Regions from separate parts of the Kitasatospora sp. NBC_01539 genome, predicted to be linked through region 3. Evidence: riboswitches for the same ligand, from Rfam matches in the RefSeq annotation. Region 3 holds a riboswitch; each other region holds the start of a gene.

Region 1 (3,269 bases), 1.6 Mb from region 3:
CCCGGTGCCGGAGGTCCGGCCGGTCAGCGCCGTCAGGCCCCAGGTCGCGAGCGCCGCCACGAGGAAGCCGAACAGCGAGGCCGACGTCCAGGACTGCGGAGTGAAGCCCACCGCGTCCCGCAGCCGCATCCAGAAGTCCGTCCACCAGTCGGCGATGCCGGTCGGCGCCAGGAACTGGTACGCGGCGAAGCCGAGCACCCACGGCAGCAGCATCAGCGGCCGGGCCGGGGCGTCCTGCGCGGTGTTCCAGCCCTGCCGGCCGGCGCCGAAGAAGTAGTCCACCGCCAGCACCGCCAGCAGCGGCACGAAGACCGCGCCGATCAGGTAGAGGAAGTTCGCGTAGGTCTCGTAGAACTCGCCCTCCTGGATGCGCAGCGCCAGCAGCGTCACCAGCGCGCCGATCCCGCCGGTGAGCAGACGGCGGTCGACCCGCGGCAGGAGGTTGTGGACGGACATCGCCGTCGAGTACACGTTGGCGAACGACTGGTCGGTCTCGCGCACCACCAGCACCAGCAGGAACACCCAGCCGGCGGCCACCCCGGTGAAGGAGGAGAACACCTTCGACGGGTCGCCGCCCGACTGCAGCAGCGCGATCAGGCCGAGGGCGTAGCACCAGGCCTGGGCCAGCGAGTACCCGGTGAAGCTGCCCCAGAAGGCCGACGTCGCGGTGCGGGCGTGCCGGGTGTAGTCCGCGGCCAGCGGCACGAAGGAGACCGACACCGCGATGACCGCGTCGGTCGCCGTCAGGAAACCGTGCCAGTTGCCCGCGCCCGGGTCCGGGAAGCCCTGCCGGCCGAGCTGGACGGTGAAGTACACCATCGCCACGCCCACCGCGACCGCCACGTACTTGCGCAGCACCGCGATCGCGCCGAGCGGCCAGATCGTCAGCACCGTCGTGACCACGCCGGCGAGCAGCACGAACAGCCAGCGCCACCCCTGCGTGCCCGCCACCGTCTGCGCGCCGCCGGCGATCACGATCAGCTCGAACACGCCCCAGCCGATGCACTGCAGGATGTTGAGCACCGTCGGCAGGAAGGAGAGCCGGGTGCCGAACAGCCCGCGCAGCATCGCCATCGCCGGCGCGCCCGTCCGGGCGCCGATCAGCGCCGCCACGCCCAGCATCGAGGTGCCGATGACCGTGCCCGCGACGATCGCCGTCACGGCCGCGGCGAACGACAGCTCACGGCCGCCCACCACCAGCACCGTGACCGCGCTCTGGAAGCCGATCAGACTGACGCCGAGGTTGGCCCAGAGCGCGAACTGCGCCCGGAAGTCCAGCGTCCGCGGGGGAGCGGTGTCCAGCACCAGCGGCGCCTCGACACGCGCGCCGTCCGGGGCGACGGGCTCAGACCCGGTTCCAGGATCGGAAAAAGAGGCAGGCGGAACAGCCGTCATGGCCGATACTCCCTACGCCGGCATTACCCGGACAGGTTCAGGCGGTCTGCGCCACCTCGGCCCGGCCGGTCACTGCCCGGCCGGTCGATCGGCGCACTCTCAGCCTGGAAGGTCCAAGCTCCCGCGTGTTCAGATAGGACGACAGGCTATCCGGCGCAGTCCCGGAGGCCAAGGCCCGGAGGTCCGCCGTCCGGATCGCGGGACGGAGCAGAGGGCTCCGGACCAGGTCGGAGGGCGGTTCGTCGGGGACACCTAAGGATTCTTAGGCGTTCTTCAGGGGGCTCCTTACGGCAACCGAATCCGGGATGCGAAAAACTATGGTTCTAGGTCCTGTCAGCTATGGAGGTCGTCCGTGAGCACCGAGCACGCGAGTGGGTCCACCGGGCCGCAGGAGGGCCAGCCCTCCGGTGCGCCCCAGGCGGTGGGTCCGGCTCACGACACCGCGCCGGCCGCCGCGCCGCCGGTCGTCGAGTCCGCGCCCACGCTCGCCTTCGCCAAGCTGAGCGACGCCCCGGCCGCGCCACCCGCGCCCGCCGCGCCGTCCCCGTACATCGATGCCCCGCCGCCCGTCGTGCCCCAGGCCGCGCCCGCCTACCTGGACGCGCCGCCGCCCGCCGCACCCCAGGCCGCGCCCGCCTACATCGACGCGCCGCCGCCCGTCGTGCCCCAGCCGCAGGCGTCCAACCCGTACGCCGCCCCGGTCGCCGCCGACCCGTACGCCGCCCCGGCGGCTGTCCCGGTCCCGGTGGCTGCGCCGGTCCCGGCGGCTCCGGCCACCGGGTCGACCGACCCGTACGGCACGCCGGGCACCCCCGGCACCCCGCCGCCCGCCGGACCCTCCGCCCCGACCGAGGCGCACCACCCGTTCGGCGCGGGCCACCCCGTCGGCGGCTGGGGCCACCCCACCGGCGGCCCCGGGGTCCCCGGCGGACCGGCCGAGCCCGGCGGCCCCGGTTACCCGTACGCCTCCGCGGGCGGCCCCGCCCCGCGCCGCAAGCGCGGCGGGCTCATCGCCCTCGTCGCGGCCGTCGCCCTCGTCGCCGGTGTGGCCGGCGGGGCGATCGGCGTCGCCGTCTCCGACGGAGACGGCAGCGACAGCAGCGCCGGGCACTCCAGCACCACCGTCAGCGTCAGCGACAGCCGCAAGGTGACCGACCGCGCCCCCGACTCCGTGGCGGGCATCGCGGCGAAGGCGCTGCCCAGCACCGTCACCATCAAGGCGACCGGCTCCCAGGAGTCCGGCACCGGCACCGGCTTCGTCTTCGACACCGAGGGCCACATCCTCACCAACAACCACGTGGTCGCCCCCGCCGCCAACGGCGGCAAGCTCACGGTCAAGTTCTCCGACGGCTCCTCGTACGACGCGTCCGTCGTCGGCCGGGCCCAGGGCTACGACGTCGCCGTCGTCAAGCTCGACAACCCGCCCAGGGACAAGCTCAACCCGCTGCCCCTCGGCGACTCCGACAAGGCCGCCGTCGGCGACGCCACCATCGCCATCGGCGCCCCGTACGGCCTCGAAGGCACCGTCACCACCGGCATCATCAGCGCCAAGGACCGCCCCGTCGCCTCCGGCGACGAGACCGGTGCCCAGGCCTCCTACATGAACGCCCTGCAGACCGACGCCTCGATCAACCCCGGCAACTCCGGCGGCCCCCTGCTCAACGCCTCCGGCGCGGTCATCGGCATCAACTCGGCGATCCAGTCCAACACCAGCGGCTCCGGCCGGGCCGGCTCGATCGGCCTCGGCTTCGCCATCCCGATCAACCAGGCCAAGTGGGTCGCCGAGACCCTCATCAAGGACGGCACGCCCGTCTACGCGATCCTCGGCGTCCTCCGCAACGACGACTACAAGGGCGACGGCGCCCAGATCCAGA
Region 2 (3,269 bases), 1.9 Mb from region 3:
ACCCGGTTGCCGTGGGCCGCGAACTCCTCGGACTTGGCCTGCATGCCGGCCAGGGCGTCCGCGTCGACGGCCGGGGCGACGGCGGTGGAGCCGTCGCCGTGCTCGTCGCGGATCTTCTGGGAGATCTTCATCGAGCAGAACTTCGGCCCGCACATCGAGCAGAAGTGCGCGGTCTTCGCCGGCTCGGCGGGGAGCGTCTCGTCGTGGAAGGCGCGGGCGGTCTCCGGGTCGAGGGCCAGGTTGAACTGGTCCTCCCAGCGGAACTCGAACCGGGCGTCGGAGAGGGCGTCGTCCCAGGCCTGGGCGCCGGGGTGGCCCTTCGCCAGGTCGGCGGCGTGCGCGGCGATCTTGTACGTGATGACGCCGGTCTTCACGTCGTCGCGGTTCGGCAGGCCGAGGTGCTCCTTCGGCGTGACGTAGCAGAGCATCGCCGTGCCCCACCAGGCGATCATGGCGGCGCCGATGCCGGAGGTGATGTGGTCGTAGCCGGGGGCGACGTCCGTGGTGAGCGGGCCGAGCGTGTAGAAGGGAGCCTCGTCGCAGATCTCCTTCTGCAGCTCCATGTTCTCCCTGATCTTGTGCATCGGGACGTGGCCCGGGCCCTCGATCATCACCTGGACGTCGCGCGCGCGGGCGACCCGGCCGAGCTCGCCGAGGGTCTGCAGTTCGGCGAACTGGGCCTCGTCGTTGGCGTCCGCGATGGAGCCGGGCCGCAGGCCGTCACCGAGCGAGAAGGTGACGTCGTACGCGGCGAGGATGTCGCAGAGTTCCTCGAAGTTCGTGTAGAGGAAGTTCTCCTCGTGGTGGGCGAGGCACCAGGCGGCCATGATCGAGCCGCCGCGCGAGACGATGCCGGTCTTGCGGCGGGCGGTCATCGGCACGTACCGCAGCAGCACGCCGGCGTGCACGGTCATGTAGTCGACGCCCTGCTCGCACTGCTCGACGACCGTGTCGCGGTAGACGGCCCAACTGAGCTCCTCGGCACGGCCGTCGACCTTCTCCAGGGCCTGGTAGAGCGGCACGGTGCCGATCGGCACGGGGGAGTTCCGCAGGATCCACTCGCGGGTGGTGTGGATGTTGCGGCCGGTGGAGAGGTCCATGACGGTGTCGGCGCCCCAGCGGGTGGCCCACGTCATCTTCTCCACCTCCTCCTCGATGGAGGAGGTGACGGCGGAGTTGCCGATGTTGGCGTTGATCTTCACCAGGAAGTTGGTGCCGATGATCGCCGGCTCGACCTCCGGGTGGTTGACGTTCACCGGGATGACGGCCCGCCCGCGGGCGACCTCGTCGCGCACGAACTCCGGCGCCAGGCCCTCCCGCAGGGCCACGAACTCCATCTCCGGGGTGACCGTCCCCCGCTTCGCGTAGGCGAGCTGGGTGACGGCGGCTCCGTGACGGCCGCGCAGCGGGCGGCGCGGCCGGCCGGGGAAGACCGCGTCGAGGTTGCGCAGGTTGCCGCCGCGCGGCGCGGTGTGCTTGATGCCGTCGTCCTCGGGGCGCGCCTCGCGGCCGTCGTACTCCTCGACGTCACCGCGCCGGCGGATCCACGGGTCGCGCAGGGCGGGCAGGCCGCGCCGCACGTCGGAGGTGTGGCCGGGGTCGGTGTACGGGCCGGAGGTGTCGTACAGCGGCACGCTGCGGCCGTCGGTGAGGACGACCTCGCGGTACGGCACCTGCAGGTCGGGGCTGCTGCCCTGGTGGTAGGCCTTGCGCCAGGCCGGGGTCGGATAGCCGGTGGACGTGCTGTCGGCCGTCCGGCCGGAGGCAGACGTCGGCTGTGCTTCGAACGTGGTCATGAGACCTCTTACTCCCTACGCCGGCATTACCCGGTCAGGTTCCTGCGGTCGGCGCAGCGGTCGGTTCGCACACCTGCGAACCCTTCAGCGCCCTCTCAGCCCGGTGCTCCGAGCTCCCGTTGGTTGCGGACGGGCGTCCGCAACAAGACGTCAACACCGTAGCGGGCGGCCCGGGACCGGTCCAGACGGGTTCCGGCCAGTGGGCCGGGGGAGCACACTGTCGGCATGGTGGGCAGCACGGGCCGGGTGACCGGCAGGGTCGGGACGGGGCTGGTCGGCGAGGTGCTGGTGCACGTCGCGGAACGGCAGGGCACGGAGGCGTTCCTCGCGTACCCGGCGGTGCCGGGCGAGGGTTTCGCGCCGGGTACGCCGGTGCTGGTGGTCGAGTACCAGCCGCCGCGGACGGTGTACGTGGCGGCGCTTTGACGGAATCTTGACGCGTTCGTGGGCGGATCGAGGGCCGCAGGCTCTTCCGCGGAGATCACGGCAGGCGCAGAATCTCCTGCTGCCGCCGGCTTCCGCGCCTTCCTGCACACCAGAGCGCAGCCACGGGACGCCGGCGTGCCCTGAAGGGGGAATCAGCCGATGCTCATCGGCATCGCCGGGGCCGTCGTGGCCTCGATCATCGTCCTGATCGTGCTGTTCAAGCTCATGTGGCGGGTCGCCGAGCCGAACGAGGCACTGATCATCTCCGGTTCGAAGCACCGGTCCGAGGGGGTCGCGGAGGGACTCGGATTCCGGATCGTCACCGGGCGCGGCACGCTGGTGACGCCGGGCGTCCAGGTCGTCCGCAGGCTCTCGCTCGATCTCAACGAGGCCGACCTGGACGTGGAGTGCGTGACGTCGCAGGGGATCCCGGTGCACGTGAAGGGCGTGGTGATCTTCAAGGTGGGCGACGACCCGGTGTCGATCGCCAACGCCGCGCGCCGCTTCCTCGACCAGCAGAAGATGATGGGCCACCGGGTGCACAACGTCTTCGCCGGTCATCTCCGCTCCATCGTCGGCGGGTTGACGGTCGAGGACATGATCCGCGACCGCGAGCGGATGACCGGGGAGACCCGGGCCGCGTCGGGCAGCGAGATGGAGAAGCTCGGCCTGATCATCGACTCGCTGCAGATCCAGGAGATCCTGGACCCGACCGGCTACATCCGGAACCTCGCCGCACCGCACGCGGCCGCCGTGCAGCGCGACGCCCGGATCGCCGCCGCCGAGGCGGACCGGCGGGCCACGGAGGCCGAGCAGGAGGCGTTCGCCCGCAAGGCCGAGGCCACCCGCAACTCCGGCATCCAGCAGGCCGGGTACCAGGCCGAGCTGGAGACGGCGACGGCCCGCGCGATGCAGGCCGGTCCGCTGGCGCAGGCCGCCTCCCGGCAGGAGGTGGTCGTGCAGGAGACGAAGGTCGCCGAGCTGGAGGCGCACCGCAAGGAGCAGCAGCTCCAGGCGGACGTCCGCAAGCCGGCCGACGCCCGCGCG
Region 3 (3,269 bases):
GCGATGACGAGGACGTCGTCGGCCATCGGTCAGCCTCCCTGGACGGCGGTGAGGATCTCGACCCGGTCACCCGTGCCGAGCACGGTGGCGCCCCACGAACTGCGCGGCACCACCGCCTCGTTGACGGCGGCTGCGACCCCGGTGGGTGCGGCGCAGGCCTGCGCCACCACCTCGGCCAGCGTGGTGGCGGCGGGCAGCTCGCGCGCCTCGCCGTTCACGGTCAGTGCGATGTCGGTCATGCGGCGGCCTTCGGACGGAAGCGGTCGGGGGAGAAGGGGGCGGCGAGGTCCGGCACGCGGCCGGTCGCCAGGTACGCGCCGACCAGGTCGGCGGTGACGGGCGTGAGCAGCACCCCGTTGCGGTAGTGGCCGGTCGCGGCGACCAGGCCGGGCAGCGCGGTGGGGCCGAGCAGCGGCGCGTTGTCGGGCGAGCCCGGCCGCAGCCCGGCGCCCGTCTCGACCAGCGGCAGCTCGGTCAGGCCGGGCACGAGCGCGTGCGCGTCGCGCAGGAGCTCGTACACGCCGCCCGCGGTGACGGTGGTGTCATGGCCCTGCTCCTCGGTCGTCGCGCCGATGACGAGCTCGCCGTCGGCACGCGGCACCAGGTAGACGTGCTGCCCGCGCACCACCGCACGGACGTTGCGGGCCAGGAACGGCCGGTACGCGGGCGGTACGTGCAGCCGCAGCACCTGCCCCTTCACCGGCCGCACCGGCGGCAGCACGCCCGGCGGCAGCCCGGGCAGCAGGTGGCTGCGGGAACCGGCCGCGAGCACCACCCGGCCGGCCGGGCACACGGTGCCCGCGTCGGTGCGCGCCCCCACCGCCCGGTCGCCGTCCAGCAGGAGTTCGGCGGCGAGGGCCCGCTCGAAGGCGACGCCGGCCCGGGTGCAGGCCTCGACGAGGGCGCGGGCGAGCCGGCGGCCGTCCACCTGGTGGTCGCCGGTGACGTGCAGGCCGCCGCGGACGCCCGGGGCGAGCATCGGCTCCAGGCGCCGGCACTCGCGGCCGGTCAGCCAGTGCGAGGTGAGGCCGAGCCGCGCCTGGAAGGCGTGCAGCTCGCGCAGTTCCTCGCGGTCGTCGGAGTCCAGCGCGACGGCGAGGGTACCGGTCTCCCGGTAGCCGGTGTCCAGGCCGGTCACCTCCGTGAGCTCGGCGGCGAACGCCGCGTACCGCTCGTTGGAGGCCATGCCCAGGCGCAGCAGCGGCTCCTCGCCGTACTGCAGTTCGGTGACCGGGGCGAGCATGCCGGCGGCGACCTGCGCCGCGCCGCCGCCCGGGGCCGGGTCGACGAGGGTCACCGACAGGCCGTGCTGGGCCGCCCGCCAGGCGACCCCCAGGCCGATGATGCCGCCGCCGATCACCAGCACGTCGGAGTGAGGCCGTGCCACGTCGCTTCTGCTCCCTTCGCCGGCATGACCCGGATCAGGTTCGGACGGTCGCAGGCCGCACCAGCCCGCCTCTCAGCCCGGTGCACCGGGCTCCCGTGTGAGGTGTGCACCCACCATAACGCCGCGTGTCGCGCTCCCCTAAAGGACGTACACAGGGCGGACACCCCGGCCGATAGGGTGACCGGCGTGGTGGAGCTCAGCGGTACGGACAGGGTGGTCGTCGTCGGCGCCGGCATGGCGGGTGCGCAGTGCGCGGCAGCCCTGCGGCAGGGCGGCCTGACCGCCCGGATCACCCTGGTCGGCGACGAGCCGCACCGCCCCTACGACCGGCCGCCGCTCTCCAAGGAGGTGCTGCTCGGCCTGGCCGACTCCACCGCTCTCGACCTCGACTGGGACGCCCTCGGCGTCGAACTGCTGCTGGGCCGCCGGGCCACCGGCCTCGAACCCGGCGTGCTGCACACCGACGGCGGGCCGGTCACCCACGACGCCCTCGTCCTCGCCACCGGCGCCGCGCCCCGTCTGCTGCCCGGCACCGCCGGCGCCCGCGTGCTGCGCACCGTCGACGACGCCCTCGCCCTGCGCGCGGACCTCACCCCCGGCACCCGCCTGGCCCTGGTCGGCGCCGGCTGGATCGGCGCCGAGACCGCCACCGTGGCCAGGCAGCTCGGCTGCGCGGTCACGGTCGTCGAGGCCGGACCGGCCCCGCTGCCCGGCGCCCTGCCGCCGGAGCTCGGCGCGCTGATGACCGCCTGGTACGCGGACGCCGGGGTCGACCTGCGCTGCGGCACCGGCGTGGCCGCCGTCGAGCCGGGCGGCCTGCTGCTCGCGGACGGCGGGCGCGTCGAGGCCGACCTCGTGGTGACCGGCATCGGTGCCCGCCCGGCCACCGGCTGGCTGGCGGGCTCCGCCGTGGCCCTCGACGCGGCGGGCGCCGTGCTCGTGGACGACCGGCTGCGCACCACCGCCCCCGGCGTGTGGGCCGCCGGCGACTGCGTCGCGTACCCGTCGGCGCGCTCCGGCACACGGCTGGCCGTGCAGCACTGGGACCACGCCCTGCGGTCGGGCGGGGCGGCGGCGGCCTCGGTGCTGGGTTCGGAGGCGCCGTACGACCCGGTGCCCTACTTCTGGTCGGAGCAGTTCGGACGGACGGTGCAGTACGCGGGCCACCGCGCGGACGGTGACGAACCGCTGTGGCGCGGCTCGCCCGACGACGCCTCCTGGTCGGTGCTGTGGCTGCGCGGCGGCGCCCTGGCGGCGCTGCTCGCCGTCGACCGCCCGCGTGACCTGGCCCAGGCGAAGCGGCTGATCGAACGTGGCGCGGTGCTCGACCGGGCCCTCGCCGCGGACCCCGCGGTGCAGCTCAAGGCGGCCGCGGGCTGACCCCGCGCGCCGTCACGGTCCGTGACCGGCCGGTGGCGCCGGTGGGGGCCGTGTGCGCCGGGGGCCGTTCAGGTGGCAGTCTGGTGCTGTGAGCGAGATTGATCCGAAGATTGACGCCCTGGTCCCGGCCTGGCTGTACCTGCCCGACATCTCCGAGCGGTGGGGTGTCCAGATCACCGAGGTCCGCAACATGGCCAAGGCGGGCACCCTGCTGACCGTCCGCCGAGGACCGAACCGGTCGCTGCAGGTGCCGGCCGCCTTCGTGGAGGACGACGGCCTGGTGAAGCACCTGGTCGGCACCCTGACGGTGCTGAAGGACTGCGGTTTCAGCACCGAGGAGATCCTCGAGTGGATGTTCACCGAGGACCCGTCGCTGCCCGGCAGCCCGATGCAGGCCCTGATCGAGAACCGTGCCACCGAGGTCAAGCGCCGCGCCCAGGCGATGGCGCTCTGATGACCGCCGACCCGCGCGCGCGGCTCGCCGACGCCCGCCTCTACCTGT

The links. A riboswitch is a leader RNA that binds a small molecule or an ion and turns the genes downstream of it on or off. The one in region 3 is predicted to bind thiamine pyrophosphate.
Region 1: linked by a shared signal. The riboswitch ahead of OG335_RS19935 (purine-cytosine permease family protein) and the one ahead of thiO (glycine oxidase ThiO) in region 3 are both predicted to bind thiamine pyrophosphate.
Region 2: linked by a shared signal. The riboswitch ahead of thiC (phosphomethylpyrimidine synthase ThiC) and the one ahead of thiO (glycine oxidase ThiO) in region 3 are both predicted to bind thiamine pyrophosphate.

Annotation. Positions count from the first base shown of each region.
Region 1 covers NZ_CP109390.1:4,609,592-4,612,860, forward strand. Annotated here, with positions in the region: gene OG335_RS19935 (purine-cytosine permease family protein) at 1-1,305, opposite strand, end outside; TPP riboswitch at 1,388-1,530, opposite strand; gene OG335_RS19940 (S1C family serine protease) at 1,748-3,269, shown strand, end outside.
Region 2 covers NZ_CP109390.1:4,323,155-4,326,423, forward strand. Annotated here, with positions in the region: gene thiC (phosphomethylpyrimidine synthase ThiC) at 1-1,796, opposite strand, end outside; TPP riboswitch at 1,792-1,924, opposite strand; gene OG335_RS18640 (hypothetical protein) at 2,022-2,222, shown strand; gene OG335_RS18645 (flotillin family protein) at 2,382-3,269, shown strand, end outside.
Region 3 covers NZ_CP109390.1:6,257,316-6,260,584, forward strand. Annotated here, with positions in the region: gene OG335_RS27120 (thiazole synthase) at 1-26, opposite strand, end outside; gene thiS (sulfur carrier protein ThiS) at 30-239, opposite strand; gene thiO (glycine oxidase ThiO) at 236-1,387, opposite strand; TPP riboswitch at 1,382-1,494, opposite strand; gene OG335_RS27135 (NAD(P)/FAD-dependent oxidoreductase) at 1,565-2,767, shown strand; gene OG335_RS27140 (Rv2175c family DNA-binding protein) at 2,856-3,221, shown strand; gene thiE (thiamine phosphate synthase) at 3,221-3,269, shown strand, end outside.